3 regions of the Pantoea sp. LS15 genome follow, and region 2 is predicted to be linked to each of the others. Evidence: predicted binding sites of a transcription regulator. Region 2 holds the regulator's gene; each other region holds the start of a gene.
What was found. The regulator PurR, encoded in region 2, represses purine synthesis genes. The targets are predictions, from matches to a motif close to CANGCAAACGTTTGCNTG.
Positions count from the first base shown of each region.

Region 1: gcvT (glycine cleavage system aminomethyltransferase GcvT) is a predicted target of PurR. The motif match lies at 6,296-6,313, and genes of this name have one in related genera.
Region 3: raiA (ribosome-associated translation inhibitor RaiA) is a predicted target of PurR. The motif match lies at 5,660-5,677, and genes of this name have one in related genera.

Region 1 covers NZ_JAAVXA010000018.1:28,091-38,147, forward strand. The annotation lists gene serA (phosphoglycerate dehydrogenase) at 1-275, shown strand, start outside; gene HED65_RS20265 (5-formyltetrahydrofolate cyclo-ligase) at 317-913, opposite strand; RNA gene ssrS (6S RNA) at 939-1,122, opposite strand; gene zapA (cell division protein ZapA) at 1,164-1,493, opposite strand; gene HED65_RS20280 (YecA/YgfB family protein) at 1,662-2,240, shown strand; gene pepP (Xaa-Pro aminopeptidase) at 2,272-3,585, shown strand; gene ubiH (2-octaprenyl-6-methoxyphenyl hydroxylase) at 3,582-4,760, shown strand; gene ubiI (FAD-dependent 2-octaprenylphenol hydroxylase) at 4,773-5,975, shown strand; gene gcvT (glycine cleavage system aminomethyltransferase GcvT) at 6,372-7,466, shown strand; gene gcvH (glycine cleavage system protein GcvH) at 7,490-7,879, shown strand; gene gcvP (aminomethyl-transferring glycine dehydrogenase) at 8,004-10,057, shown strand, end outside.
Region 2 covers NZ_JAAVXA010000012.1:82,496-92,552, forward strand. The annotation lists gene punC (purine nucleoside transporter PunC) at 288-1,487, opposite strand; gene punR (DNA-binding transcriptional activator PunR) at 1,602-2,513, shown strand; gene purR (HTH-type transcriptional repressor PurR) at 2,531-3,556, opposite strand; gene cydH (cytochrome bd-I oxidase subunit CydH) at 3,854-3,943, shown strand; gene HED65_RS16955 (MFS transporter) at 4,107-5,273, shown strand; gene sodB (superoxide dismutase [Fe]) at 5,312-5,893, opposite strand; gene HED65_RS16965 (C40 family peptidase) at 6,015-6,788, opposite strand; gene grxD (monothiol glutaredoxin 4) at 7,127-7,474, shown strand; gene rnt (ribonuclease T) at 7,519-8,169, opposite strand; gene gloA (lactoylglutathione lyase) at 8,265-8,672, opposite strand; gene HED65_RS16985 (alkene reductase) at 8,773-9,870, opposite strand; gene HED65_RS16990 (TetR/AcrR family transcriptional regulator) at 9,924-10,057, opposite strand, start outside.
Region 3 covers NZ_JAAVXA010000006.1:248,034-258,090, reverse strand. The annotation lists gene clpB (ATP-dependent chaperone ClpB) at 226-2,799, opposite strand; gene yfiH (purine nucleoside phosphorylase YfiH) at 2,929-3,660, opposite strand; gene rluD (23S rRNA pseudouridine(1911/1915/1917) synthase RluD) at 3,657-4,637, opposite strand; gene bamD (outer membrane protein assembly factor BamD) at 4,769-5,506, shown strand; gene raiA (ribosome-associated translation inhibitor RaiA) at 5,775-6,116, shown strand; Phe leader region at 6,220-6,345, shown strand; gene pheL (pheA operon leader peptide PheL) at 6,221-6,268, shown strand; gene pheA (bifunctional chorismate mutase/prephenate dehydratase) at 6,376-7,536, shown strand; gene HED65_RS11870 (SMP-30/gluconolactonase/LRE family protein) at 7,533-8,405, opposite strand; gene tyrA (bifunctional chorismate mutase/prephenate dehydrogenase) at 8,466-9,587, opposite strand; gene aroF (3-deoxy-7-phosphoheptulonate synthase AroF) at 9,598-10,057, opposite strand, start outside.

The DNA.
Region 1 (10,057 bases), on a different contig from region 2:
CTACGCTCTCTGCGGTGAACTTCCCGGAAGTGTCTCTGCCACTGCACGGTGGTCGTCGTCTGCTGCACATTCACGAAAACCGTCCGGGTGTGCTGACCGCCATTAACCAGATCTTTGCCGAACAGAGCGTCAACATTGCCGCGCAGTATCTGCAGACAAATTCTCAGATGGGTTATGTGGTGATTGATATTGAAGCGGATGAAGATGTTGCCGAGAAAGCACTGCAGAGCATGAAGGCGCTTCCGGGGACGATTCGCGCGCGTCTGCTGTACTGATTGTGTGGTGTCGGGTGGCGGCAGTGCCACCCGGCTTTATTCTACCAGGACCAGGTTTTACTGGGCGTTACCACCGCCGGTAACGGCACATCCCATTTCTCCACCGGCAATGCCTCCACGCCCTGACAATCATGCGCGTAACCCACTGGCTGTAGCCCATACTGTTGCCAGTTTTGCAGCGTTCTGTCATAAAAACCACCACCCATTCCTAAGCGCTGGCCCTGTTCATCAAACGCAACCAGCGGCGTAACCAGTACGTCCAGTTGTGACAGTGGCAGTACGTCACGCACATCCAGTTTCGGCTCAGTGATTTTCAGACGATTCACGACCAGCTCGCTGTGCGGGTGGTAGTGGAGAAAAAGTAGATTACCTTCGCTAAACGGATGCAGCACTGGCAGGTAAACCTTCTTCCCGGCGCGCCAGAGTTGCTCGATGAGCGGTTGCGTATCCAGCTCACCATCAAATGAGAGAAACAGCGCGACAGTATGCGCCATCACAACAGGCGGATACGCCATCATGCGCGCGGCAGCCTGTTGGGCAAAATGTGCTTGCTGATCGGAGGTTAACGCACGACGGCGTTGACGAATTAACTGACGAATGTCCTGGCGTGAAGCAGAAACTTCAGGGAATTGAGTCATGGTAGTCGGTAGAAGAAAAAGAGAGGGAATCTCCGAGATGCCGCCGCAGGCTGTAACCCTTGAACCCTTGGTTCAAGGTGAATGTGTCGTCATAGTTTTAAGGCTTCTCGGACGGACCGAGCATGCTCACCAACCATGGAGCGCCACATTCTTGTGGTATGAAATATCGGCTCAGGGGACTGGCCCGCTTGCGAACATCTCAGAGAAATTTTGTCTTCACAGTTACTCTACCATAGTCAACTGAGAAGTGTTATTCAAACTTTGGTCCCGGTCTTTCGGGATTGCGACCTTGATCAAGCAATGCTTGTTCTATGGTCTGCTGGAGCATTTTAATGCGCTGCTCCATACTTGCCGCGTAGTCGCGGGTCTTCGCTTTTTCCTGAGTCAGTTCATAGCTGATGTTCAACGCGGCGATGAAAACCAGCTGCTCAGTATTTGTGACTCTAGTGCGTTCTTTTAGATCTTGCAACCGCTGATTCAAATCGTCCGCAGCCTGATTCAGGGCATCCCTTTGTTCAGGTGGACAATTCACTCGCAGTGAACGGCCAAAAATCTGGAGATCGACGGGTTGTGCAGACATGCCACCTTCCTGCTGATTGACTGCGCTGCCTTCGCTTACTGCCCCGGGGGCCGCGAAGGGGCGACACTATAGCTACCCTGATGTGAAGATACAAGCCCTTTTCTGGTATCACCAGGGTCCAAAGTGGTAGCATATCATGAAACTTCCCCCCTTTGATGACGAATGCTCATGTCTATACAGAACGAAATGCCTGGTTACAACGATTTAAACCAGTTACTGAACCAGCAGGGAGTGGGTTTAACCCCAGCCGAAATGCACGGTCTGATCAGTGGCATGCTGTGCGGCGGAAACAGCGACAGCTCATGGCAGCCGCTGATCCACGACCTCACGAACGAAGGGCTGGCGTTTGGTCACGAGCTGGCGGAGGCACTGCGTAAAATGCACGCCGCCATCAGCGATTCACTGGAAGACGATGGCTTCCTTTTTCAGCTTTATCTGCCTGAGGGCGATGACGTAAGCGTGTTTGATCGCGCTGATGCGCTGGCAGGTTGGGTAAACCACTATCTGCTGGGGCTGGGTGTGACACAGCCTAAACTCGATAAAGTGACCGGCGAAGCCGGTGAGGCGATCGACGATCTGCGTAACATTGCACAGCTTGGTTACGATGAAGACGAAGACCAGGAAGAGCTGGAAATGTCTCTCGAAGAGATCATCGAGTATGTGCGCGTGGCGGCGCTGCTGTGCCACGACAACTTTACGCGCTCGCAGCCGACCGCACCGGAAGTCCGCAAACCAACCTTACATTAAGAAAAATAACGCACAGGAGGGTGTCATGGTTATCTCAAATCAAGAGTATTCGCGCCGCCGCCAGGCGCTGCTGGCCAAAATGCAGCCGGGCAGCGCCGCGCTGATTTTTGCCGCGCCCGAAGTGACGCGCAGCGCCGACAGTGAATACCCCTATCGTCAGAGCAGTGATTTCTGGTATTTCACCGGCTTTAACGAGCCGGAAGCGGTGCTGGTGCTGATCAAGAGTAATGACACCCACAACCACAGCGTGATTTTCAACCGCGTACGCGATCTGACGGCCGAAATCTGGTTTGGTCGCCGCTTAGGCCAGGAGGCCGCACCGGCGAAGCTGGGCGTTGACCGTGCGCTGGCGTTTAGCGAAATCAATCAGCAGCTCTATCAGTTGCTGAATGGCCTGGATGTGCTTTATCACGCTCAGGGCGAATATGCGTATGCCGATGAAATTGTCTTTACCGCCCTGGATAAGCTGCGCAAAGGCTCACGGCAGAACCTGTCTGCCCCCGCCACGCTGATAGACTGGCGTCCGGTCGTGCATGAGATGCGCCTGTTCAAGTCAGAAGAAGAGCTGAATTTGATGCGTCGGGCAGGTGAAATCAGTGCTCTGGCGCATACCCGCGCCATGGAGAAATGCCGCCCGGGTATGTTTGAATACCAGCTGGAAGGCGAAATTCACCATGAATTTAACCGTCACGGCGCACGTTATCCCTCTTACAACACCATTGTCGGTGGCGGGGAGAACGGCTGCATTCTGCACTATACCGAAAACGAAAGCGCGCTGCGTGACGGCGATCTGGTGCTGATTGACGCCGGTTGCGAATATCAGGGCTACGCGGGAGACATCACTCGTACCTTCCCGGTGAATGGTAAGTTCTCGCCGGCACAACGCGCGATTTACGACATCGTTCTGGAATCCCTTGAGACGGCACTCACATTGTATCGTCCTGGCACCTCCATTCAGGAAGTGACCGGCGAAGTGGTGCGCATCATGATTACCGGCCTGGTTAAGCTCGGTATTATGAAAGGCGATGTAGGTACCCTGATTACTGAAAATGCGCATCGACCATACTTTATGCATGGCCTGAGCCACTGGTTGGGGCTGGATGTGCATGATGTGGGGGCGTATGGCGCAGAACGTTCGCGCGTGCTGGAGCCGGGCATGGTATTAACCGTAGAGCCTGGGCTGTATATCGCGCCTGATGCCGATGTGCCTGAAGAGTATCGCGGGATTGGCATCCGCATTGAAGACGATATCGTCATTACCGAAAGTGGCAACGAGAACCTGACGGCCAGCGTGGTCAAAAATGCTGACGATATCGAGGCGCTGATGGCAGCGGCACACAAATGAGCGTGATCATTGTTGGTGGCGGAATGACGGGGGCCACGCTGGCACTCGCTATTTCGCACATGACACAGGGGAAACTCCCGGTGCATCTGGTGGAAGCCGTTGCTCCAGAGGCTTCTGATCACCCCGGTTTTGATGCCCGAGCCATTGCGCTGGCGCAGGGGACATGCCAGCAGCTGTCGCGCATCGGTATCTGGCAGTCGATTGCCGACTGTGCGACGGCGATCAACACCGTTCACGTTAGCGATCGCGGGCATGCGGGTTTTGTCACGCTGGATGCGCAGGATTATCGTATTGATGCCCTGGGGCAGGTTGTTGAGCTGCACGACGTCGGATTACGTCTGTTCCGTCAGCTTCAGGATGCACCTGGCGTCACGCTGCATTGTCCGGCGCGTGTGGCCAGTTTTAGTCGCAGTGAAGGGGCGGTCAGTGTGACGCTGGAAAATGGCACTGTTCTCGAAGGCCAGCTTCTGGTTGCTGCAGATGGTTCTCGATCTGCGCTCGGCACCCAGTGTGGTATCGAGTGGCGTCAGCAGGCGTATGGGCAGGTGGCGGTCATTGCGAATGTCTCCACTGCCGGAGCGCACAGCGGCAGGGCTTTTGAACGTTTTACACAGCATGGCCCGCTGGCGATGTTGCCGATGTCGAACGGACGCTGCTCGCTGGTGTGGTGCCATCCCCAGAGTAAGTCTGAAGAGATTCAGTCATGGTCCGACGAACGTTTTTGCACTGAGTTGCAAAAAGCCTTTGGCTGGCGGCTGGGACGAATCACCCATGCAGGCAAGCGGACGGTATATCCGTTGTCGCTGACGACAGCATCTCAATCCATCTCCCATCGTGTTGTGCTAGTGGGTAATGCCGCGCAGACGCTGCATCCGATTGCGGGTCAGGGCTTTAACCTCGGGTTACGTGATGTCATGAGCCTTGCAGAAACCCTTTCGCAAGCGTGGGGTGAGCAAAAAGATTGCGGTGCATACTCAGTGCTAAGCCATTACCAGAAGCGACGTCAGGCGGATAAAGAGGCGACGATTGGTGTCACTGATGGCCTGGTTCATCTTTTTGCCAATCACTGGGCGCCGCTGGTTGCAGGCCGTAACCTCGGGCTGATGGCGATGGAATTATTCATTCCGGCACGTGACGTGCTGGCGCAGCGGACCCTTGGTTGGGTCGCGCGTTAAGGAGTTATCACCGTGCAAAATGTTGATGTCGCCATCGTTGGCGGCGGAATGGTAGGACTGGCATTGGCCTGTGGCTTACAGGGCAGCGGCCTGCGCGTGGCCGTGCTGGAGCAAAAGCAGCCCCAGCGTGTCGCACAGGATGCGCCGCCGGAACTCCGCGTCTCGGCAATTAATGCGGCCAGCGAAAAGCTGCTGACGCGCCTTGGTGTCTGGTCAGATATCGTGGCGCAGCGCGCCAGCTGCTATCACGGCATGGAAGTATGGGATAAAGACAGCTTTGGTCATATCGCTTTTGATGACGAAAGTATGGGCTATAGTCATCTGGGTCACATCGTTGAAAACGCGGTGATCCATCACGCGCTGTGGCAGAAAGCACAGCAGTGCAGCGACGTGACATTGATTGCGCCTGCGCAGATCCAGCAGGTCGCGTGGGGTGAAAACGAGGCGTTTATTACCCTGCAAAGCGGCGACATGTTGACTGCACGTCTGGTTGTTGGCGCTGATGGTGCGAACTCCTGGCTGCGTAATAAAGCCGATATTCCGCTGACGTTCTGGGATTATCGCCATCATGCTCTGGTTGCGACGATCCGCACTGAAGAGCCGCACGGCGGTGTCGCGCGTCAGATCTTCCACAATGACGGCATTCTGGCCTTCCTGCCGTTAAGCGATCCGCATCTGTGCTCGATTGTCTGGTCCCTGGTGCCAGAAAAAGCACAGCTGATGCAGGAGGCCACGCCAGAAGCGTTCAACCAGGCACTGTGCATGGCGTTTGATAACCGTCTTGGGTTATGCACGCTTGAGAGCGAGCGTCTGGTGTTCCCATTAACCGGACGCTACGCGCGTCAGTTTGCGGCGCACCGTCTGGCGCTGGTGGGGGATGCGGCACACACAATTCATCCGCTGGCCGGGCAGGGCGTTAACCTTGGCTTTATGGATGCGGCTGAACTGGTTGAAGAACTGCGTCGTCTGCATCGCGAAGGGAAAGACATTGGTCAGCATCTGTATCTGCGTCGCTATGAGCGCAGCCGCAAGCATAGCGCGGCAATGATGCTGGCGGGCATGCAGGGCTTCCGTGAGTTGTTTGCCGGTGCCAATCCGGCGAAAAAATTGCTACGTGACATCGGCCTCAAGCTCGCTGATACGCTTCCCGGTGTTAAACCTCAGCTTCTTCGTCAGGCGATGGGTCTTAACGACCTACCGGACTGGCTGCGCTAATTTAGACCCCCATCACACTTTATTTCCCGGCCTCTGTGCCGGGGAAATTTCCTCGTTTGAAATATTCTAATTTCACCTCATTTTTCGCATTAGATAATCTAATCTGGCTAATTTTATGTTGCGGAAATTTGGCCCATTTTTCCGCAGGAAATATCACCATGTGCTAAATCCTGTTAGATCATTGTTAATTTTGTGCGGAGTTAATCGCATTTTTCCAGTGAATAACTCTGTAGGCTTTTCTGCGTTTTTTGGTCATAAGCTAATGTGATGACCCATTTTACCTTATGGTTAATCGCCGGTTTCGGTGGTAAGTTCAGGTAAAAGAGAACGTTTGCGTCGGCCCCTGAAAACGAGGTCGATACCGGGTTTCACGGTGAATTTTTCAACGAGGACAAGATGGCTCAACAGACTCCTTTGTACGAACAACACGTGTTATGCGGCGCCCGCATGGTGGACTTCCATGGCTGGATGATGCCGCTGCACTACGGCTCGCAGATTGATGAGCACCACGCGGTGCGCACTGATGCCGGTATGTTCGACGTGTCCCACATGACGATTGTCGATCTGCGCGGTAGCCGCACCCGGGAGTTTTTGCGTTATCTGCTGGCAAACGACGTCGCCAAACTCAAGACACCGGGTAAAGCGCTCTATACCGGCATGCTAAATGCCTCCGGCGGCGTGATTGACGACCTCATCGTCTATTACTTCACAGAAGATTTCTTCCGCCTCGTTGTTAACTCCGCTACCCGCGAAAAAGACCTCTCCTGGATTACCCAACACGCTGAACCTTATGCCATCGACATCACCGTTCGTGATGATCTGTCGCTGATTGCCGTACAGGGACCGAACGCGCAGGCGAAAGCCGCTTCTCTGTTCAGCGACGAGCAGCGTAAAGCGACTGAAGGCATGAAGCCGTTCTTCGGCGTGCAGGCAGGCGATCTGTTTATCGCTACCACTGGCTATACCGGTGAAGCGGGTTACGAAATTGCGATGCCAAATGAGAAAGCCGCAGATTTCTGGCGTGCGCTGGTGGAAGCCGGTGTGAAGCCAGCGGGTCTGGGCGCGCGTGATACGTTGCGTCTGGAAGCGGGTATGAACCTCTACGGTCAGGAGATGGATGAAGGTGTCTCTCCGCTGGCGGCCAATATGGGCTGGACCATCGCATGGGAACCTGCTGACCGTGAGTTTATTGGCCGCGAAGCGCTGGAAATTCAGCGTGAGAAGGGTACTGAACAACTGGTGGGTCTGGTGATGACCGAGAAAGGCGTACTGCGCGGTGAACTGCCGGTGCGTTTTACCGATGCTGATGGCAATCCGCGTGAAGGCGTGATCACCAGCGGTACCTTCTCCCCAACGCTGGGCTACAGTATTGCACTGGCACGCGTGCCGGCAGGTATTGGCGAAACGGCGGTGGTGCAAATCCGCAACCGTGAAATGCCGGTCAACGTGACCAAACCGATTTTTGTTCGCGCCGGTAAGCCGGTCGCCTAATCATTTTTATCAGGAGAAATTCAATGAGCAATGTGCCAGCAGAACTGAAATACAGCAAAGAACACGAATGGCTGCGCAAAGAGGCGGACGGCACTTACACCGTAGGGATCACCGAGCACGCGCAAGAGCTGCTGGGCGATATGGTGTTTGTTGATCTGCCAGAAGTGGGCACGACCGTTAGCGCGGGCGACGACTGCGCCGTGGCGGAGTCCGTAAAAGCAGCATCTGATATCTATGCACCGGTAAGCGGTGAGATTGTTGCGGTGAACGACGCGCTGAGCGACTCCCCGGAGCTGGTCAACAGCGAGCCTTACGGCGAAGGCTGGATCTTTAAGATCAAAGCCAGCGACGAAGCGGAAGTTGCCGCACTGCTGGATGCGACCGCGTACGAAGCACTGCTAGAAGACGAGTAATTGTTAATCCCCCTCTCCCTTCGGGAGAGGGCAGGGGTGAGGGTGCTCATCTTCCCCTCACCCTAACCCTCTCCCACAGGGAGAGGGAACTTAAATTCACTGCACGTTTCAGGAACCATCGCTCATGACACAGACTTTAAGCCAGCTTGAAAACCGTGGCGCTTTCATTGAACGTCACATTGGGCCGGATGCTCAGCAACAGCAGGAGATGCTGAAGACAGTTGGCGCGGATTCATTAAACGCACTGATCGGCCAGATTGTGCCAAAAGACATCCAGCTTGCCACGCCGCCTCAGGTAGGGGAAGCCACGACGGAATTCGCCGCACTGGTGGAGCTGAAGGCCATTGCCGGCCTGAACAAGCGCTACAAGTCTTACATTGGCATGGGCTACACCAACGTGCAGTTACCGCCGGTTATCCTGCGCAATATGCTGGAAAATCCAGGCTGGTACACCGCTTATACCCCTTATCAGCCAGAAGTGTCCCAGGGTCGTCTTGAAGCGCTGCTGAATTTCCAGCAGGTAACGCTGGATCTGACTGGCCTGGATATCGCTTCCGCGTCTCTGCTGGATGAAGCGACTGCCGCGGCAGAAGCCATGGCAATGGCCAAACGCGTAAGCAAGCTGAAAAATGCGAACCGCTTCTTCGTGGCCGCCGATGTTCATCCGCAAACCCTGGACGTTGTTCGCACCCGTGCGGAAACCTTCGGTTTTGACGTGATTGTCGACGATGCAGACAAAGTGCTGGATCACCAGGATGTCTTTGGCGTGCTGCTGCAACAGGTTGGCACCACCGGTGAAGTTCACGACTACAGCGCACTGATTGCCGAGCTGAAATCCCGCAAAGTCGTTGTCAGCGTCGCCGCTGATTTTATGGCACTGGTATTGCTGACTGCGCCGGGCAAACAGGGCGCGGATATTGTCTTCGGCTCTGCACAGCGCTTCGGCGTGCCGATGGGCTACGGTGGTCCACATGCGGCGTTCTTCGCTGCAAAAGATGAATTCAAACGCTCCATGCCGGGTCGTATTATCGGGGTCTCGAAAGACGCTGCCGGTAACACTGCGCTGCGCATGGCGATGCAGACTCGTGAGCAGCATATCCGCCGCGAGAAAGCGAACTCCAACATTTGTACCTCGCAGGTTCTGCTGGCCAACATTGCCAGCTTGTATGCGGTGTTCCACGGTCCGGTTGGCCTGAAACGTATTGCCAGCCGCATTCACCGCCTGGCGGATATTCTGGCCTGCGGTCTGCAACAGAAAGGCCTCAAACTGCGTCATGCCCATTACTTTGACACCCTGTGTGTTGAAGTGGCAGACAAAGCGGCAGTGCTGGCTCGTGCGGATGCCGCGGAGATCAACCTGCGCAGCGACATTCACAATGCGGTCGGCATTACGCTGGATGAAAGCACCACCCGCGACGATATCCTGAACCTGTTTAACGTGTTGCTGGGTGATGCACACGGCCTGGACATTGATACGCTCGACAAAGAGGTTGCCCTCGACAGCCGTTCTATCCAGCAAAGCATGCTGCGCGATGATGCGATCCTGACGCATCCGGTCTTCAATCGCTATCACAGCGAAACTGAGATGATGCGCTATATGCACTCTCTGGAGCGTAAAGATCTGGCGCTGAATCAGGCTATGATCCCACTGGGCTCTTGCACCATGAAGTTGAACGCAGCAGCTGAGATGATCCCTATCACCTGGCCTGAGTTCTCTGAACTGCACCCGTTCTGCCCACCTGAGCAGGCGGAAGGTTATCACCTGATGATCAATCAGCTTTCTGACTGGCTGGTGAAACTGACGGGGTATGATGCTCTCTGTATGCAGCCAAACTCCGGTGCGCAGGGTGAATATGCTGGTCTGCTGGCGATTCGTCATTATCACGAAAGCCGTAACGAAGGGCATCGTGATATCTGCCTGATCCCAAGCTCTGCACACGGTACCAACCCGGCCTCTGCCCAGATGGCGGGCATGGAAGTGGTGGTGGTTGCTTGCGATAAGAACGGTAACATTGACCTCGCGGACCTGCGTGCAAAAGCCGAACAGGCTGGCGACAAGCTCTCCTGCATCATGGTGACCTACCCGTCTACTCACGGTGTGTATGAAGAGACAATCCGTGAAGTGTGCGAAGTGGTGCATCAGTTTGGCGGCCAGGTTTACCTCGATGGCGCGAACAT
Region 2 (10,057 bases):
CACCCTGATGTGATCAGAACCTTCAAACAGCGTAGACGCTTTTTTTGGTTTGTGAGAAATCTCACGGTAAATACCGCGAGGCTAATATCCGACGTAGAACAGAGGAAGGGAGATAACCCTTGCCGAAATGCCTTCCATGGTAAAACGGGAGCACTCCGGCTCCCGTTAACACTTAATATTTATCGTATTTAATCGAACCAAATTTAGTATAGGCCTCAAAATTTGGTGATTCAATAAAAAATTCTTAGCAACCTAATCACTGGAAGTTAACATAATTTCCGGCGCGATTACGCATGCGACGTTTCAACCGGGGTGCTGTCACTCAGCTCACGCTGTGCGGCAGCCTGCATACGGTAGCCCACAAAGGCCAGCACAACAGTCACCAGCATCACGGTGGTGGTGGTCAGGAGCGGTGTGGCAATCAGCGCAGAGACCACCAGACTTGCCAGGAAGCACAGACCCAACTGCAGGGTGTTCTGCAGCGCAGCCGCGCGACCCGTCGCCTGTGGGAACGGACGTAATGCTTGCGCCACAACGATAGGGTAGATTGCCCCGTTAACGACGGCCATCACGCAGAATGGCATTAAAATTTCTACCAGACCGGTGCCCGGGATAAAACCAACAGCCCATGTCCCGATAACGCTCAATGCATACAGCACCAGCAGCCACGGCAGCATCTGCTGACCTTCCCATTTCTGCAGTGCCGCACGACAGCCGTACCCGCCCACCAGGAATGCGATGGTTTGCGGAACGTAGCTCAGGCCAATCGCCGCCGGGCTGTACCCCATATCGTGCAGAATAAATGGCGAACCGGTCAGCCATGCGAAGAAGCTCGCCGAGCAGGCGGCATAAATCAGGACATTACCGCGATACGCTTTGGCACTCAGCAACGAGGTAAAGGTAATGGGCTTTGCATCCGCATGCGCTTCTTTTTTATGCGCAGGTTTGAGCGCGAATGCCGGCAGCATGAGTACCAGTGTGATGGCAAACAACGTGGCAAAGATAGCCTGCCACTCGAAATGCACCAGGATCCAGCTGCCCAGGAGCGGGGCGAGGGCAGGTGAAAGCCCTACCAGCGGCATAATGGTGGCGAAAATCCGGTTGGTGCGGTTGGCTGGGTAGTAGTCAGTAACAAGGGCCTGCCAGGTCACCGCTGCCGCACAGACGCCGACGGCCTGCACAAAGCGCAGCACCAGCAACCAGGTCGCATCGCGTACCCATAACATACCCAGGCAGCTGGCGGCAAAAATGCCCAGGCCCAGTAACAGAACCGGTTTACGGCCAAAACGATCTGATAGCGGCCCCCAAAGTAGCTGCGCGAAGGCGAAACCGGCGAGGAACAAACTCAGGCTGGCGCTGATGGCCGCGGCTGGGGTTTGCAAATCTTCCTGCATAGCGGCGAAAGCCGGCAGGTACATATCAGTGGCCAAAAAGCCCAGCACGCTTAAGCCGCCGAGCCAGACTAAAAAACCATTCCTGGGTTGCATTGTTTTATTCTCCTGAGGAGGCAGGTATACATTGGCGCTGAGTGTAGGGAGTGCAAAGCGGCTTGTGAAACGCTAATATTTGGTGGTTGCATTCAAATTTTTTGCAGGCAGAAAATGTGGTCAGATTATTCTCTTGAAGTAGTCGATGCTGTCGCGCGTAACGGCAGCTTCAGTGGAGCGGCGCAGGAGTTACACCGCGTCCCTTCAGCTATCAGCTACACGGTGCGTCAGCTGGAGGAGTGGCTGGCGGTTCCGCTGTTTGAACGGCGACATAGGGATGTGGAATTAACGCCCGCTGGCGCGTGGTTTTTGAAAGAAGGGCGTTCTGTTATCAAAAAAATGCAGATCACCCGCGAACAGTGTCAACAGATCGCTAACGGCTGGCGGGGGCATCTTTCCATCGCGGTGGATAATATCGTCAAACCCGAGCGTACCCGGCAAATGATTGTCGATTTCTATCGTCATTTTTCTGACGTCGAATTGCGGGTGTCACAGGAGGTGTTCAACGGTGTCTGGGATGCTCTGGCGGACGGAAGGGCGGAGATGGCCATTGGTGCCACGCAGGCGATCCCTGTCGGGGGTCGGTACGCTTTTCGTGATATGGGAATGCTGAGCTGGAAATGCGTGGTGGCAAGTGATCATCCGCTGGCGACTCTGGAAGGACCATTGAGCGACGATACGCTACGCAACTGGCCGTCGCTGGTACTGGAGGATACGTCCCGTTCATTACCCAAGCGTATCACCTGGCTTCTGGACAACCAGCGGCGGGTGGTTGCCCCCGACTGGGAATCGTCGGCGACGTGTCTCAGTGCTGGTTTGTGTGTCGCGATGGTACCCGTTCATTTTGCGCGGCCGCGAATTGATGCCGGAGAATGGGTTGAACTGACACTGGAGAACCCATTCCCGGATGCGGCCTGCTGCCTCACCTGGCAGCAAAATGATGTCTCACCTGCGATGGCCTGGTTACTGGATTATCTGGGAGACAGCGAAACGCTAAACCGGGAGTGGTTACGGGAGCCAGGTTAACTGGCCCCGTTAAGAGATTACCGGCGATAGTCGCGGAACGGACCATCGGCAACAGAGCGGCGTTCAATAAGACGCGGGTGAACTTCAATGGACTGCGACTCTTCACGTTTGTTGACGATCCTGTCCATCAGCATATTGAAGGCGGTTTCACCCAGTGAATCTTTCGGCTGGTGGATGGTCGTTAATGCCGGCGTAAAGAAGCGCGCATTACGCACGTTGTCATACCCGATCACAGAAATATCCTGCGGTACACGCAGACCCAGCTCATCGGCCGCACAGAGGGCACCCATTGCCATGATGTCGCCCCCGCAGAAAACGGCGGTCGGACGGTGCTGCTGGGAGACGATCTGCTGCATAGCGCGGTAGCCCGACTCCGGTTCAAAGTCGCCCTGCACGATCCAGTTTTCCGGCACGGTGATCAACGCTTCTTCCATCGCTTTCATAAACCCAGCCAGACGACCTGCACCGGTGTTGCGCTCCAGTGGACCCGGGATCACGCCGATCTCGCGGTGACCGCGTTCAATCAGGTAACGACCCGCCATATAACCGCCTTCAAAGGCGTTATCGATCACGGAATCGGTGAAGTCCGCGCGGGCTTCACCCCAGTCCATCACCACCATTGGGATATGGCGATACTCTTCCAGCATCGACAGCACAGATTCCGGATACTCGGAACACATCACCAGCAGACCATCAACACGCTTTTGAGCCATCATCGACAGGTAAGCTCGCTGTTTTTCAATGCTGTTCCACGCGTTGCCCAGAATCAGGGTATAGCCTTTCTGGAAGCAGTTTTTTTCTACTGCCTCAATAATCTCGGCAAAATAGGCCGCTTCACTGCTGGTCGCCAGCAAACCAATAGACTTGGTGTGATTAACCTTGAGGCTTCGCGCAACCGCACTTGGCGAATAGTGCAGCTCTTTGATGGCTGCCCAGACGGCATTGCGCGTCTCTTCCGCCACAAAACGGGTCTTGTTAATTACATGTGATACGGTTGTAGTGGAAACGTTTGCGCGTTTTGCTACATCTTTAATTGTTGCCATTAAATGTCACTCCAGACCATATCCTAAACTCCTGAAAAACTTGAAGGTAAACGTTTGCCTTCTCTCACCCTTATCACGCAATTTTGAATTGCGACACGCCGGGAAAACGACACAGGACGTCAGGAGGGGGTCAATGGCCGGTACGCTAATAAATTTAGCGTGGAATTTTGTCCTATCTTGATGAAAAGGGGAAGAGGTAAAGTGGTTATCCGTTTAAATCCAGGAAGATTTTTGACGTAAATTGTGCAAAAATGAGCAAGCTCACTTTTCGTGGGGGGATTAAAAGGAGAAAAATTGATGAGTTCCGATCTGAAGTTTTCGCTGTTCACCACCGTTATTGTGCTGGCTTTGATTGTCGCAGCGGGTCTGACGGCCGCACTGCACTGATTTACGCGGAGGGAGAGTCTTCTCCCTCCCGATTCCCCGGATTGTTACTTCTCTGGCAAAAATCTTTTGCTATTTTGTTAACTTCTCATTTTTTGTGATTGATGTCATGCTTTCCGCTTCTTTGTTCTGTGTCACCACATGACACGGCATCCGGAGTTGACGTATGAAAATCAATTTTCCCCTGCTGGCCCTGGCGATTGGCGCTTTTGGGATTGGCACCACTGAATTCTCCCCAATGGGTTTACTGCCAGTTATTGCCAGAGGCGTGGATGTCTCGATCCCTGCCGCAGGGATGTTAATCAGCGCCTACGCTATTGGCGTGATGGTTGGGGCACCGCTGATGACGCTTCTGCTTTCGCACCGCGCGCGCCGCAATGCGCTGATTTTCCTGATGGCGATTTTCACTCTGGGCAATGTGCTTTCCGCCATTTCGCCGGACTACACCACCCTGATGTTGTCACGCATTCTGACCAGCCTTAACCACGGCGCGTTCTTTGGATTGGGGTCGGTTGTTGCAGCAAGCGTGGTGCCAAAACACAAGCAGGCGAGTGCCGTGGCCACCATGTTTATGGGGCTAACCATTGCCAACATTGGCGGCGTACCTGCCGCGACGTGGCTGGGGGAAGTGATTGGCTGGCGTATGTCCTTCCTGGCGACTGCCGGGCTGGGTGTGATCGCGATGGTGGCACTGTTCTTCTCCCTGCCGAAAGGCAGTGCGGGGGAACGTCCTGACGTGCGTAAAGAGTTATCTGTGCTGGTACGCCCGCAGGTGCTCTCGGCGCTGCTGACTACCGTGTTGGGGGCAGGGGCGATGTTTACCCTCTATACCTACATTTCTCCCGTGCTTCACGACATCACTCACGCGACACCGATCTTTATCACTGCGATGCTGGTGCTGATTGGCGTGGGCTTCTCGATTGGTAACTATCTGGGTGGGAAATTTGCCGACCGTTCCGTAAGCGGGACGTTGAAGGGCTTCTTAACCCTGCTGATTGTCATCATGATTGCTATTCCGTGGCTGGCACGTAATGAGTTCGGAGCAGCCATTGCGATGGTCGTCTGGGGAGCAGCCACCTTTGCTGTGGTTCCACCGCTACAGATGCGCGTGATGCGTGTCGCCCATGAGGCACCGGGTCTTTCGTCTTCAGTGAATATTGGCGCGTTCAATCTCGGTAATGCGCTCGGTGCAGCCGCCGGTGGCGCGGTTATTTCTGGAGGGCTGGGATACAGTTTTGTGCCGGTTATGGGGGCGATTATTGCCGCGCTCGGTCTGCTGTTAGTGATGATGTCCGGTCGTAAGCAGCCAGAAACAGCCTGCGCTGCTGAATAAGCAAAAAACGCAGAAGGGCGAACCCTTCTGCGTGTCTCTTATGCGGCGAAGTTCTTCGCCACAAACTCCCAGTTAACCAGTGCCCAGAAGTGCTCCAGGTAGTTCGGACGCGCGTTACGGTAATCAATGTAGTAAGCGTGTTCCCAAACGTCCACGGTCATCAGCGGCTTAGCGCTGGTGGTCAGTGGGGTACCCGCATTAGAGGTGGAAACGATAGCCAGTTTGCCATCGGCTTCTTTTACCAGCCACGTCCAGCCAGAACCGAAGTTCTTGATAGCTGCATCGGTAAATTTCGCTTTGAAATCAGCGAAACTGCCAAATGCGGCGTTAATCGCGGTAGCCAGTTCACCGGTCGGTTCGCCGCCAGCATTCGGTGCCAGGCAGTGCCAGTAGAAAGTGTGGTTCCACACCTGAGCAGCGTTGTTAAATACACCCCCCTCTGAACTGCGGACGATCTCTTCCAGCGTTTTGCCTTCAAAATCGGTGCCTTTGATCAGATTATTCAGGTTGGTGACGTAGGTCTGATGATGTTTGCCGTAATGATATTCCAGGGTTTCCGCAGAAATATGCGGTGCCAGGGCGTCTTTTGCATACGGTAGTGCAGGTAATTCGAACGACATTGCTTCTCTCCTTATTGTATTTTGTGTTGCCAATAACCACACAGACAACGAGGAGAGAATAGCAAATTGAAAGGGTATGCAAAAGAGGAACTTACCCTGCCGCGATGCGGCAGGGCAGGGATTAGCGAATGGTTTTAGGTGTCATGACGCGACGCGCGCCGACATAGTGACGAACCCAGTAGTCTTCACTCAGCGAGGTGATCTGAATATCCTGGCCGCTGCGTGGTGACTGAATGAATTTCCCGTTACCAACATAGACACCGACGTGGTCAGCTGTGCCGCGCCCTTGTGTGCGGAAGAAGACCAGATCGCCGTTTTCCAGCTCGCCACGGTCAACCGGAGAAGCATCGCGCAGGTGGTACATTTCATTGGCGGTGCGTGGAATGCGGAACTTCACCAGATCTTTATACGCGTAATAGACGAGGCCGCTGCAGTCAAAACCGGTACGCGGGGAGCTTCCACCCCAGTGATAAGGTTTACCAATCTGCCCCATCAATTTGTTCATCGCCGTCTTTTGCGCTTTCTGGACGCGAACTTTATGCACTTCTGCGAGTTTGGTGACCTTCGTACATTTCGCTTTATGTCCTTTACGAGTGATGCATTTTTCAGTCACGAGGTTGGCGGCAGTCTGCGAGGCTTTACTTTTGGATGTGTGAGCAGTGCGGGAAGATTTTGTTTTGGTCTTGCTGGAAGTGGTTTGTTTAGTCTGAGCAGTTGTTTTTTTCTTGTCGTTCTTACTGGTGGTTTTTTTCTTACGTTCTGTGGCTTTCACCAGATGGTTCTTTTGCACAGCAGAATGCCGCGCCTGCTGAGAGGCGTTTGCCACTGGCGTGAAAGTGAGTGATGTAAACAGTAAAGCACAGAGCGTGATCGAGATTTTATTTATCCGCGCCACTGGGCAGTCCCCTGATAAATGCAGGTCATCTATAGCACCTGCGTATGATTTACAAAGCCCGTCGATTCTAATCCATAAAAACCCGAGAAGTTAATAGCATTTTTCAATCTACAATCGTGTTTCGTTAGCAAGTGCAAAAAAATTCATCGTTCTGTCGCATATTTGTTCATTCCCTAAGCAAAACCCTGACCGCAGCAGGGTTAAACACCATTTGCAATGCAACTTTTCATGACTCGCGGTAAAATAAATAAACGTGACAAAAATGTTATTTTCCGATGCCAGTCTGAACCGCTACAATGTCAGACTAATGCCGTAACAGAAGTTAAAGGAAGCAAGACATGAGCACCACTATTGAAAAAATCCAGCGCCAGATCGCTGAAAACCCGATTCTGCTGTATATGAAAGGTTCTCCGAAGCTGCCAAGCTGCGGCTTCTCCGCGCAAGCAGTTCAGGCACTGTCTGCCTGTGGTGAGCGTTTTGCTTACGTTGATATCCTGCAAAACCCGGACATCCGCGCTGAGCTGCCTAAGTACGCTAACTGGCCGACTTTCCCACAGCTGTGGGTAGACGGCGAACTGGTTGGCGGTTGCGATATCCTGATTGAGATGTATCAGCGCGGTGAATTGCAGCAGCTGATCAAAGAGACGGCGGCTAAGTACAAAACTGAAGAGCCGGACGCAGAGTAACATTCTGCAGAAATAAAAAAGCGACCTCTTCAGGTCGCTTTTTTTTACTCTTCGCTGTCACCCATCGGCAGCGGCCAGCCGCCCAGACGTTTCCAGCGGTTAACAATCTCACAGAACAGTTCTGCGGTGCGCTCCGTGTCATACAGGGCAGAGTGTGCCTGCGTACCGTCAAACTCAATACCTGCCGTGATACAGGCCTTTGATAACACTGTTTGTCCCAGCGCCAGGCCACTCAGGGCGGCGGTATCGAAGGTGACAAAAGGGTGGAAAGGATTTCGTTTGAGCGAGGCACGCTCTGCGGCGGCCATGGTAAAGCTGTGATCGAACGTGGCGTTATGGGCCACCATGATCGCGCGGCTGCAGTTGCTCTCTTTCATGCCTTTACGCACCATCTTAAAAATGGCGTGCAGCGCATCATATTCACTGACTGCACCACGTAGCGGGTTATGCGGGTCGATACCGTTAAACGCCAGTGCTTCCGGCTGTAAGTTTGCCCCTTCAAAAGGATCAACGTGGAAATGCAGCGTAGTGTCCGGTGTAAGCCAGCCCTGTTCATCCATTTTCAGCGTGATGGCGGCGATTTCAAGCAGCGCATCGGTTTTAGCGTTAAATCCGGCTGTTTCTACATCAATGACAACGGGATAAAAACCACGAAAACGGTCGCACAGACCGCTAAATTGAGCGTTATCGGACATCAGGGTCTCTTACATGGGGAAAAAGCAGAGCGCATTATGGCAAATTTTGGAAGGGTATGCAGTAAAACTACGGGCGCATATTGCGCCCTGAGGGATCAGTTACCCAGACCGCGACCGGCATCTTTAGCTTCAATCAGCTCGATTTTATAGCCGTCAGGATCTTCAACAAACGCAATCACGGTTGTGCCACCTTTGACCGGGCCCGCTTCACGCGTCACGTTACCACCGTTGCGGCGAATGCGTTCACATGCTTCGGCAGCGTTATCTACTTCCAGCGCGATATGGCCGTATGCTGTACCCAGCTCATAGCTGTCTACGCCCCAGTTGTAAGTCAGCTCAATGACCGCTTCATCCGTTTCCGGGCCATAACCCACAAATGCCAGTGAGTATTTATATTCCGGGTTTTCACTGGTGCGCAGCAGTTTCATACCCAGTACGTTAGTGTAGAAATCAATAGAACGTTGCAGATCGCCAACGCGCAGCATGGTGTGAAGTAGGCGCATAATTTCCTCATTAACCTATGGAATAGAATATGTTTTTGAACAGAAACGATGTTTTAGTATAGCGGCGAATTGTCGCCGCTATCAATGCTCAATGGAGGGATTACAGAGAAGGGTAGTCGGTGTAGCCTTCTGCACCACCGCCGTAGAAGCTTTCCGGACGCTGTGGGTTCAGCGCCGCTTTCTGCTGCAGACGGGCAACCAGATCCGGGTTGGCGATGTAGTCGCGGCCAAACGCGACGGCGTCGATCAGGCCTTTATTGATCAGGTCTTCGGCTTTCTCAGGAGTATAGGCTCCCGCACCGATGATCACGCCGTGGAAACGCTCGCGCACTTTCTGACGGAAAGTGTCGGTGTAAGGTTGACCACCGGCCCAGTCTGGCTCGGACATGTGCAGATAAGCAATACCACGTTTCGCCAGCTCTTCAATCAGATAGAGCGCGTCCGCTTCTTCGTTCGGGCCGTTGTCGACGTTCTGGAAAGAGCCAATCGGAGAGACGCGGATGCCGATACGCTCCGGGCTCCACTCCTGGCATACAGCGTCAACCACTTCCAGTACCAGACGGGCACGGTTTTCGACGCTGCCGCCATACTGGTCAGTACGATGGTTAGATGACGGTGACAGGAACTGGTGCAGCAGGTAGCCATGAGCGGAGTGCAGCTCAATCAGGTCAAATCCGGCTTCGCGCGCATTGGCTACGGCCTGGCGGAAGTCGTTAACAATACCCGGGATCTCGTCCAGCTCAAGCGCGCGTGGCATAGAGGTATCAACGCGGATTGCGTGACCATTTTCATCGCGCAGAGAGGTACGGGTATTCGCGCTCAGGGCGGAAGCGGAAACCGGTGCCTGACCGCCAGGCTGAATGCTGTTGTGAGAGATACGACCGGTGTGCCAAAGCTGGACCGCAATACGACCCTCTTCAGCGTGAACACCTGCGGTAATTTTCTGCCATGCGGCGATCTGCTCCGGGCTATGCAGACCTGGTGCACCTGCGTAACCCTTAGCCTGAGCAGAAATCTGCGTGGCTTCAGTGATGATCAGGCCAGAGCTGGCGCGCTGACGATAATATTCACCCATCAGTGGGGTTGGGATATCACCTGGCTCAATGCTGCGCAGACGAGTCAGCGGAGCCATGAATACACGATTTGGGGCAGTAACAGCGCCCACTTTCAATGGGGTAAATAATTTTTCAGCTGACATAAAGACTCCTGAGTAGACCAGTCGACTAGTAATAAGGTAAATAAAAACGCCTGTTAAACGCCAGGCGTAGTAATGCTGTTTTTCACATGTGCCAGCGCGCTTTCCAGCGGCACGGCACTGCGCGAAATCTTGGCCTGCAGATTAGCGCCCAACCAGAGGGCGTATAAAACCTGCGCCTGAGTTAAAG
Region 3 (10,057 bases), on a different contig from region 2:
AGTCAAGCGTTTATTTTGCTTTTCTCTGCTGACCCGGCGGCGTGCGTGCCGTTGTTCCGTGTCAGTGGAGGCGCATTATAGGGAGTTATTCCGAAGCCGCAAGGATAAAGTGAAAATTATTTTCCAACTGCTCACTTTCCAGGCAAACTTCATTTCAGACCTCAATTTTCGCCTGGTTTTTAAACAAAAACGAGCCGCAAGCGGCTCGTTTTTTCGTTTTGTGACTTACTGCACTGCCACAATGCGATCGTCGTTGGCTTCCAGACGGATAACTTTGCCTGGAATCAACTCTCCGGAAAGAATCTGCTGCGCCAGCGGATTTTCGATCTGCTGTTGGATAGCACGTTTTAATGGACGTGCACCGTACACCGGATCGTAACCATTCTCGCTCAGCAGCTTCAGCGCCTCGTCGGAGATGTGAATTTCATATCCACGCTCTTCCAGACGTTTGTACAGACGCTGCAACTGGATCTGCGCAATCGACGCAATGTGTTTCTCACCCAGAGGATGGAATACCACCACTTCATCAATACGGTTGATGAACTCAGGACGGAAGTTATGGCTCACGACACCGAGCACCAGATCCTTCATATGGCTATAGTCCAGCTCACCGAAACGTTCCTGAATCAAATCGGAACCCAGGTTCGAGGTCATGATGACAACCGTATTACGGAAGTCGACTGTTCTCCCCTGCCCATCGGTCAGACGACCATCATCCAGCACCTGAAGCAGAATGTTGAAGACATCCGGATGCGCTTTCTCTACCTCGTCCAGCAGAATGACGGAATAAGGACGACGACGCACCGCTTCTGTCAGATAACCACCTTCTTCATAACCCACGTATCCCGGAGGTGCCCCGACCAGACGCGAAACAGAATGCTTCTCCATAAACTCGGACATGTCGATACGCACCATCGCATCATCGCTGTCGAACATAAAGTTAGCCAGCGCTTTACACAGCTCGGTTTTACCGACACCGGTTGGCCCCAGGAACAGGAACGAACCAATCGGGCGGTTTGGATCGGACAGCCCTGCACGGCTACGACGGATCGCGTTGGAAACCGCTTCAACCGCCTCGTTCTGACCAATCACCCGGTTATGTAAATCCTGCTCCATACGCAGCAGTTTTTCACGCTCACCTTCCAGCATGCGTGCCACAGGGATACCAGTCCAGCGAGCCAGCACTTCGGCAATTTCCGCATCCGTCACTTTATTACGCAACAGACGCATCGTTTTGCCTTCAGACTGCGTAGCAATCTCAAGCTGTTTTTCCAGCTCAGGAATTTTGCCGTACTGCAGCTCTGACATCCGCGCCAGATCGCCCACACGGCGGGCCTGCTCAATGGCAATTTTTGCCTGTTCGAGTTCCGCCTTTATGGTCTGAGTGCCAGAAAGGGATGCTTTCTCGGCTTTCCACTCTTCTTCCAGTTCAGAATACTGGCGTTCTTTATCGTCCAGTTCTTCATTGAGCATATCCAGGCGTTTCTTACTGGCTTCATCAGACTCTTTCTTCAGCGCCTGCTGTTCCAGCTTGAGCTGGATGATACGGCGGTCGAGCCTGTCGAGCTCTTCCGGTTTCGAGTCAATCTGCATACGAATGCTTGAAGCCGCTTCATCGATCAGGTCGATTGCTTTATCCGGCAACTGACGATCGGCAATATAACGATGCGAAAGTGTCGCCGCGGCAACAATGGCCGGGTCAGTGATCTGCACATGGTGGTGCAGCTCATAACGCTCTTTCAGACCACGCAAAATCGCGATGGTATCTTCAACGCTTGGCTCAGCAACAAACACTTTCTGGAAACGACGTTCAAGAGCAGCATCTTTTTCAATGTACTGACGATACTCATCAAGCGTAGTGGCACCGACGCAGTGAAGTTCACCACGCGCCAGAGCAGGTTTCAGCATGTTCCCGGCATCCATCGCGCCGTCCGCTTTACCCGCACCGACCATAGTGTGCAGTTCGTCGATAAACAGGATGACATTGCCTTCCTGTTTCGCCAGATCGTTAAGCACGCCTTTCAGACGCTCTTCGAACTCACCACGGTATTTCGCCCCGGCTACCAACGCGCCCATATCCAGCGCCAGTACACGACGGCCTTTCAGCCCCTCCGGCACTTCACCGTTGACGATTCGCTGCGCCAGCCCTTCAACAATGGCGGTTTTACCGACACCCGGTTCGCCAATCAGTACCGGGTTATTCTTGGTACGACGCTGCAATACCTGGATAGTACGGCGGATCTCTTCGTCACGGCCAATAACTGGGTCAAGTTTGCCCTGTTCAGCACGTTCGGTCAGATCGACCGTAAATTTCTTCAAAGCCTGACGTTGGTCTTCGGCTCCCTGATCGTTCACGCTTTCACCTCCGCGCATTTTCTCAATCGCCTGAGTCACATTGGCGGTGGTTGCACCGGCAGATTTCAGCAGGTCGGTCAAGGTACCGCGTGATTCAAGCGCCGCCAGAACAAACAACTCTGACGAAATAAAGTTGTCCCCACGTTTTTGCGCCAGCTTGTCGCAAAGGTTCAGCACACGCACCAGATCCTGCGACGGTTGAACGTCGCCGCCGGTACCTTCTACCTGCGGTAAGCGGCTCAGCGCCTGATCGATGGCTGTGCGTAACTGGCCAGCATTAATACCAGCGGACGTTAATAAAGGACGTACCGATCCCCCTTCCTGATTCAGCAAGGCGCTCATTAAATGAAGAGGTTCGATAAATTGGTTGTCGTGCCCCAGTGCAAGGGACTGGGCATCGGCGAGAGCAAGCTGGAATTTATTAGTAAGACGATCCAGACGCATAACTCCTCCCATAACAGGTCAAATTTGCTACTGGAGATTAAATGAGGTCATCCCTCAATTATTCAAGGTTAATGACCTGAATTATGTGAAAAGAAAACGGCACGTGCCGGATCGTCTTGATTCTTTAGGTTATATCAGCCAAATAAAACTTGCCATACGACCCGTCGTCTTGTCGCGGCGATAAGAGAAAAAATCACCCTTTTCGGTGAAGGTACAGCGATCGCCACCGAAGATCTGCGTCACACCGACATTATTCAGGCGCTGGCGAGCAAGCTGGTAAATATCGGCCAGATATTTATCCCCCGAAGGCAGGAAGGCGTCCATTGCTTGCAGATCTTTATCGATAAAGGCTTCACGAACCTCTGGTCCCACCTCAAAAGCACGGGGACCAATGGCCGGGCCAAGCCAGACCATGATATTGGCAGGTTCATCTTTAAAGCAGGAGACGGTCTCCTCCAGCACACCTTCACACAAGCCGCGCCATCCCGCATGTGCTGCTGCGACCTCAGTACCTGCACGGTTACAGAACAGAACAGGCAGACAATCGGCAGTCATCACGGCACAAACCGTTCCCGGAATATTACTGTAAGAGGCATCAGCGCGTTTTGAAACGTAGGATTCTCCCGTCAGCTTCAGCACCGTTTTTCCATGAACCTGTTCCAGCCAAACCGGTTTCGACGGCAAGTTTCCCGCAGCAAACAGACGCTTGCGGTTTTCTTCAACGTGCTCCAGGTTGTCGCCACAGTGTGCACCGAGGTTCAGTGACTCCCACGCCCCCTGGCTCACACCGCCAATACGGGTTGAACTACAGGCGGCCACACCTGCAGGTAATGGCCATTCCGGGACAATCAGTTTGGTCATAACCAGTCCACTTGATCCTTATGTTCTTCGAAATCGGCACGCATGGCGTCAATAAGTTCCACCATATCCTGCGGGATAGGCGCATGCCACTCCATCTGAATACCAGTGATAGGATGGTAAAGACGCAGCATGGTCGCGTGCAGCGCCTGACGATCGAATTTACGCAATACGCTGATGAACTCATCCGATGCGCCTTTTGGCGGACGCGGGCGACCACCATATACCTGATCCCCCACCAGCGGGTGGGTAATGTGGGCCATATGCACGCGGATCTGGTGAGTACGCCCGGTTTCCAGGCGCAGACGCAGGCGCGTATGAATACGGAAGTGTTCCATAATGCGATAGTGCGTCACCGCCGGTTTACCCATCGGATGCACCGACATATGAGTACGTTTGGTTGGGTGACGGCTGATTGGCTCTTCCACTGTTCCACCAGAGGTCATATGCCCAATGGCTACCGCTTCATACTCTCGAGTGATTTCGCGCAGCTGCAGCGATTCCACCAGACGGGTCTGAGCTGGAACGGTCTTCGCCACCACCATCAAACCGGTGGTGTCTTTATCCAGACGGTGAACGATTCCCGCGCGTGGGACATCTGCGATCGGCGGATAATAATGGAGAAGCGCGTTAAGTACTGTACCGTCAGGATTCCCCGCCCCCGGATGAACAACCAGGTCGCGTGGCTTGTTGATCACCAGAATGTCATCATCTTCATAGACGATGTCCAGTGGGATATCCTGCGGCTCGAAGCGGATTTCCTCTTCGATTTCAGCATTGATGGCGACAGCTTCCCCACCTAACACTTTCTCTTTTGGTTTGTCCCAGATCTTGCCGTTTACCAGCACGCGCTGGTCAAGGATCCATTCTTTTATGCGTGAACGCGAATAATCAGGGAACAATTCGGCCAAAGCCTGATCTAAGCGTTGACCGAGCTGATTTTCGGAGACTGTTGCGGTGAGTTCTACTCGTTGTGCCATAAACTGCTTCTTCGTTTAACGTTGGGTTTTACGGCTTTGCCGTTTAATATAGTGTGCTATTGTAGCTGGTCTTAATCGGGAGCAGGAACAGAGTTTCTCCCGGACAAACATTTGAGGAAAGTCAAAACGTCATGACGCGCATGAAATATCTGGTGGCAGCGGCCACGTTGAGCCTGGCTTTGGTGGGCTGCTCCGGTTCAAATGAACAGGTCCCTGACAATCCGCCGAATGAAATCTATGCGACTGCACAACAAAAGTTGCAGGACGGTAACTGGAAACAGGCGATAACGCAACTGGAAGCGTTGGATAATCGCTATCCATTTGGTCCGTATTCGCAGCAGGTACAGTTAGATCTCATCTACGCATACTACAAAAATGCCGATCTGCCGCTGGCTCAGGCAACCATCGATCGTTTCATGCGTCTGAACCCGACTCATCCTAACATCGACTATGTGATGTACATGCGCGGCCTCACCAACATGGCGCTGGACGACAGTGCTCTGCAGGGCTTCTTCGGCGTGGATCGTTCCGACCGTGACCCACAGCATGCACGTGATGCCTTCAATGACTTCTCCAAACTGGTGCGCGGCTATCCGAACAGTCAGTACGTGACTGACGCGACCAAACGTCTGGTGTTCCTGAAAGATCGTCTGGCAAAGTATGAATACTCCGTGGCGGAATACTATACCCGTCGTGGCGCATGGGTTGCCGTGGTTAACCGCGTAGAAGGTATGTTGCGTGATTATCCGGATACTCAGGCAACGCGTGATGGTCTGAAGCTGATGGAAAATGCTTACCGTCAGATGCAGATGACCGCTCAGGCTGACAAAGTAGCGAAAATCATCGCAGCAAACAGCAGCAATACCTGATATTGCCTCAATGTAGAACGGCAGCCCGAAGGCTGCCGTTTTTTTATTCATTCTGGATATAAGCTGAAGCGGTTTAGCCTCAACACATCCTATCAACTATGACCGTAATTTTTGCCTTCCACAAGGTAAATATCACCTCTTCCTGCCCTGCCTCACAAAAAAGATTCCCTGACAAAAACCGACAAAATAACGTGATCTAAATCACACATTTTGACATTAGGTCGGGTATGCTGGAATCACCAAGACGGAAAGACAAGAGGTAAAATTTATGACAATGAACATTACCAGTAAACAAATGGAAATTACTCCGGCAATTCGCCAGCACGTCGCAGACCGTCTCGCCAAACTGGATAAATGGCAAACTCATTTGATTAATCCACATATCATTCTGTCCAAGGAGCCGCAGGGTTTCATCGCTGACGCAACTATCAATACTCCAAACGGCCATCTGGTCGCCAGCGCAAAACATGAAGATATGTACACCGCAATTAACGATTTGATCAACAAGCTGGAACGGCAGCTCAATAAAGTGCAACACAAAGGTGAAGCCCGTCGCGCCACAACATCGGTGAAAGACGCCAGCTTCGCGGAAGAAGTTGAAGAAGAGTAATCCTTTAAATTGAGTGTACCGCCAACGCGCCTTCGGGCGCGTTTTTTATTGACAGGGTGAAAACAGTACGGGTACTTTAACGGTATCAAGCACAGGATGATTTCATGAAACTAACGCCGTTTTTCTTCGCATTCTTTTTTACCTTCCCCTGAATGGGAGGCGTTTCGTCGTGTGATAAAGAATGCGAAGACGAACAACAAGGCCTCCCACCCCGGGAGGCCTTTTTTATTGATAACGATAAAACGAGACAGGCAACACTATGACACCGGAAAACCCGTTACTGGATCTACGCGTTAAAATCAGCGCGCTGGATGAGAAATTACTGGCACTGCTGGCAGAACGCCGCTTACTCGCTGTCGAAGTGGGCAAAGCTAAACTGGATTCCCATCGTCCGGTGCGTGATATCGACCGCGAGCGTGACCTGCTGGAGCGCCTGATTCAGCTCGGCAAAGCGCATCACCTGGATGCGCATTACATCACCCGCTTGTTCCAGCTCATCATCGAAGACTCGGTTCTGACCCAACAAGCGCTGTTGCAGCAGCATCTGAATAAAACCAATCCGCACTCTGCCCGTGTCGCGTTTCTGGGTCCGAAAGGTTCGTATTCACACCTGGCGGCACGTCAGTATGCAGCCCGCCATTTCGAAGAGTTTATTGAAAGTGGATGCGCGAAGTTTGCCGATATTTTCAATCAGGTTGAAACCGGCCAGGCTGATTACGCCGTGGTCCCGATTGAAAATACCAGCTCCGGTGCCATCAATGATGTCTACGACCTGCTGCAACACACCAGTCTGTCGCTGGTTGGTGAGCTGACCATTCCAATTGATCATTGTGTCCTGGTCTCTGGCTCCACTGACCTCAGCAAAATCGAAACGGTGTACAGCCATCCGCAGCCGTTCCAGCAATGTAGCCAGTTCCTGAACCGCTATCCGAACTGGAAAATTGAGTACACTGAAAGCACCTCTGCGGCGATGGAAAAAGTGGCGCAGGCAAATTCCCCAACCGTTGCCGCACTGGGTAGCGAGGCCGGTGGTGCGCTGTATGGCCTTCAGGTACTGGAACGAAACCTGGCAAACCAGACGCAAAATATCACCCGCTTCGTGGTGCTTGCCCGCAAGGCTATTAACGTCTCTGACCAGGTACCCGCGAAAACCACGCTGCTGATGGCCACCGGCCAACAGGCCGGTGCGCTGGTTGAAGCACTGCTGGTACTGCGTAACCACAACCTGATCATGACGAAACTGGAATCACGCCCGATTCATGGAAATCCGTGGGAAGAGATGTTTTATCTTGATATCCAGGCCAACCTGGAATCTTCCTCAATGCAAAAAGCCCTGCGTGAACTGGGCGAAATCACCCGTTCAATGAAAGTGCTGGGCTGTTACCCGAGTGAAAACGTCGTTCCGGTCGACCCGACCTAACGTTCGATAAAGCGGCTTTTCTTCATCCCTGCCACACTGACGGGCAGGGTGAAGATGGCTCCGGAGAGTGGGTACTTCGCCACCTCCTCCACATCCATGTTTTCCCGCGTAGTGGTAATAAACAGCGTTTTCATATCATCACCACCAAAACAGACCATTGTCGGGCACCGTACCGGCATTCGATACACTTCCAGTTGCTCTCCTTGCGGTGAAAAACGCGCGATACGCCAGCCATCAAACAGTGCGCTCCAGTAACAACCTTCCACATCCATCGCTGCACCGTCCGGTATCCCTTCGCCTTCCTTAAACCGATGAAATACCTCACGCCTGCCGGGTTCCCCCTGGTCATCAAGCGGCGTACGATAGATAACGCCGTTTGGCGTGTCAGAGGTATACATCCATTGTTTATCCGGACTAAACGCTAAACCGTTGTGCCCGTGAATATCGCACTGGATCACTTTCGGTGTCAGGTCGTTGTCGATACGCATCAACAGTGCGCCGTTGTAATCACCCGGCCCCCAGAACGTCCCCGCATAGAACCGCCCATGATGATCGGTTCCCCCATCATTAAAGCGCGCCAGTTGCGGGTTAGACGGGTTATCACACACTTTACGCTGGAGTAGCCCGTGTTTATCGGCAAGCCAGATACCATTGCGCATGGCGACGATAAACCCGCCACGCTCACGCAGAGCGAAACAGCCCACCTCTTCATGGAATGAAAGCACGGTGTGTTCCGCCGTCGGCAGATGATATCGGTGGATCTCCCCTTCCAGAATATCAGCCCAGTAGAGCGCGGTCTCTTCTGCACTCCACGTTGGGCACTCAGGCAGATGCCCGGTGTAATTCAACAGCAGCTGCGGTTCGGCCATGACAGTTCCCCAAAATGAAAAAAGCCAGCAATGCTGGCTTTCAGTATATACATCATCGCATTACTGGCGACTGTCATTTGCCTGACGCAACAATGTACGGCTCTCACTCTGGAAACGCTGCGCATAATCGCCAAACCAATGCTCGACTTTGCGGAAGCTGTCGATAAATGCCTGCTTGTCTCCGTGCTCCAGCAGCGTAATGGCTTCGCCGAAACGCTGATAATAGCGCTTAATCAGTGCCAGGTTGTTCTCAGACGACATAATAATGTCAGCGTAAAGCTGGGGATCCTGCGCAAAGAGACGCCCGACCATCGCCAGTTCCAGACGATAGATCGGTGAAGAGAGCGCCAGTAGCTGTTCAAGCTGCACATTCTCTTCCGCCAGATGCAGCCCATAAGCAAAGGTCGCAAAGTGGCGAAGCGCCTGAATAAACGCCATGTTCTGATCATGCTCAACCGCGCTGATGCGGTGCAACCGTGCGCCCCATACCTGAATCTGTTCAAGGAACCATTGATAGGCTTCCGGCTGACGACCATCACAGTAAACAACTACCTGCTTCGCCAGGCTACCGCTGTCCGGGCCAAACATGGGGTGCAGACCCAGCACCGGGCCGGTATGCACCGCCAGCATCGCCTGAAGCGGACCATTTTTAACAGATGCCAGATCAACCAGGATGCAATCTTTCGGTAATGGAGGAAGCTTCCCGATGATCTGCTCCGTCACATGGATCGGTACGCTGACGATCACCATTCCGGCATCTTTCATGAGTTCAGGAGCTTTTGCCCAATCCTCTTTTTCCAGAATGCGCACTTGGTAGCCAGAAAGCGCCAGCATTTTTTCAAACAGACGTCCCATCTGGCCGGCACCACCAACAATGACCACCGGACGCAGAGACGGACAAAGGGTTTTGAAGCCCTTGTCATTTTCACTCGAATAAGATTCCCGCATCACACGACGCAAGACATCTTCAATCAAATCCGGAGAGACACCCAGCGCCTGAGCCTCTTTGCGACGAGAGGCCAACATTGAGGCTTCACGCTCCGGCACATAAATCGGCAGGCCGTATTTGCTTTTAACCTCACCGACTTCAGCAACCAACGCCATGCGGCGCGCCAGCAGGTCCAGCAGCGCCTTATCCACTTCATCTATTTGATCGCGTAATGCGGTCAATTCAGCAACCATACCTAACCTCTTAAGCCAGACGCGTCGCCAGCTGGCCGTTTAAATCTTTATGGATCTCACGCAGCAGCGCATCGGTGGTCTCCCAGCTGATGCAGGCATCCGTCACGGATACACCATGCTTCATTGCGCTACGCGGTTGTTCAGATGATTGATTGCCTTCATGAATATTGCTCTCAATCATCAGACCTATAATAGAACGGTTGCCATCTTTGATCTGCGCGACCACCGATTCTGCAACCGCAGGCTGACGACGGTAATCTTTGTTCGAATTACCATGACTGCAATCTACCATCAGTGCAGGACGCAGTCCCGCCTGCTCCATCTCTTTTTCACACTGCGCCACATCCGCCGGGCTGTAATTCGGTGCTTTCCCCCCGCGCAGGATCACATGACCATCCGGATTGCCTTGCGTTTGCAGAAGGCAAACCTGTCCTGCCTGGTTAATACCGACAAAACGGTGCGGCATTGCG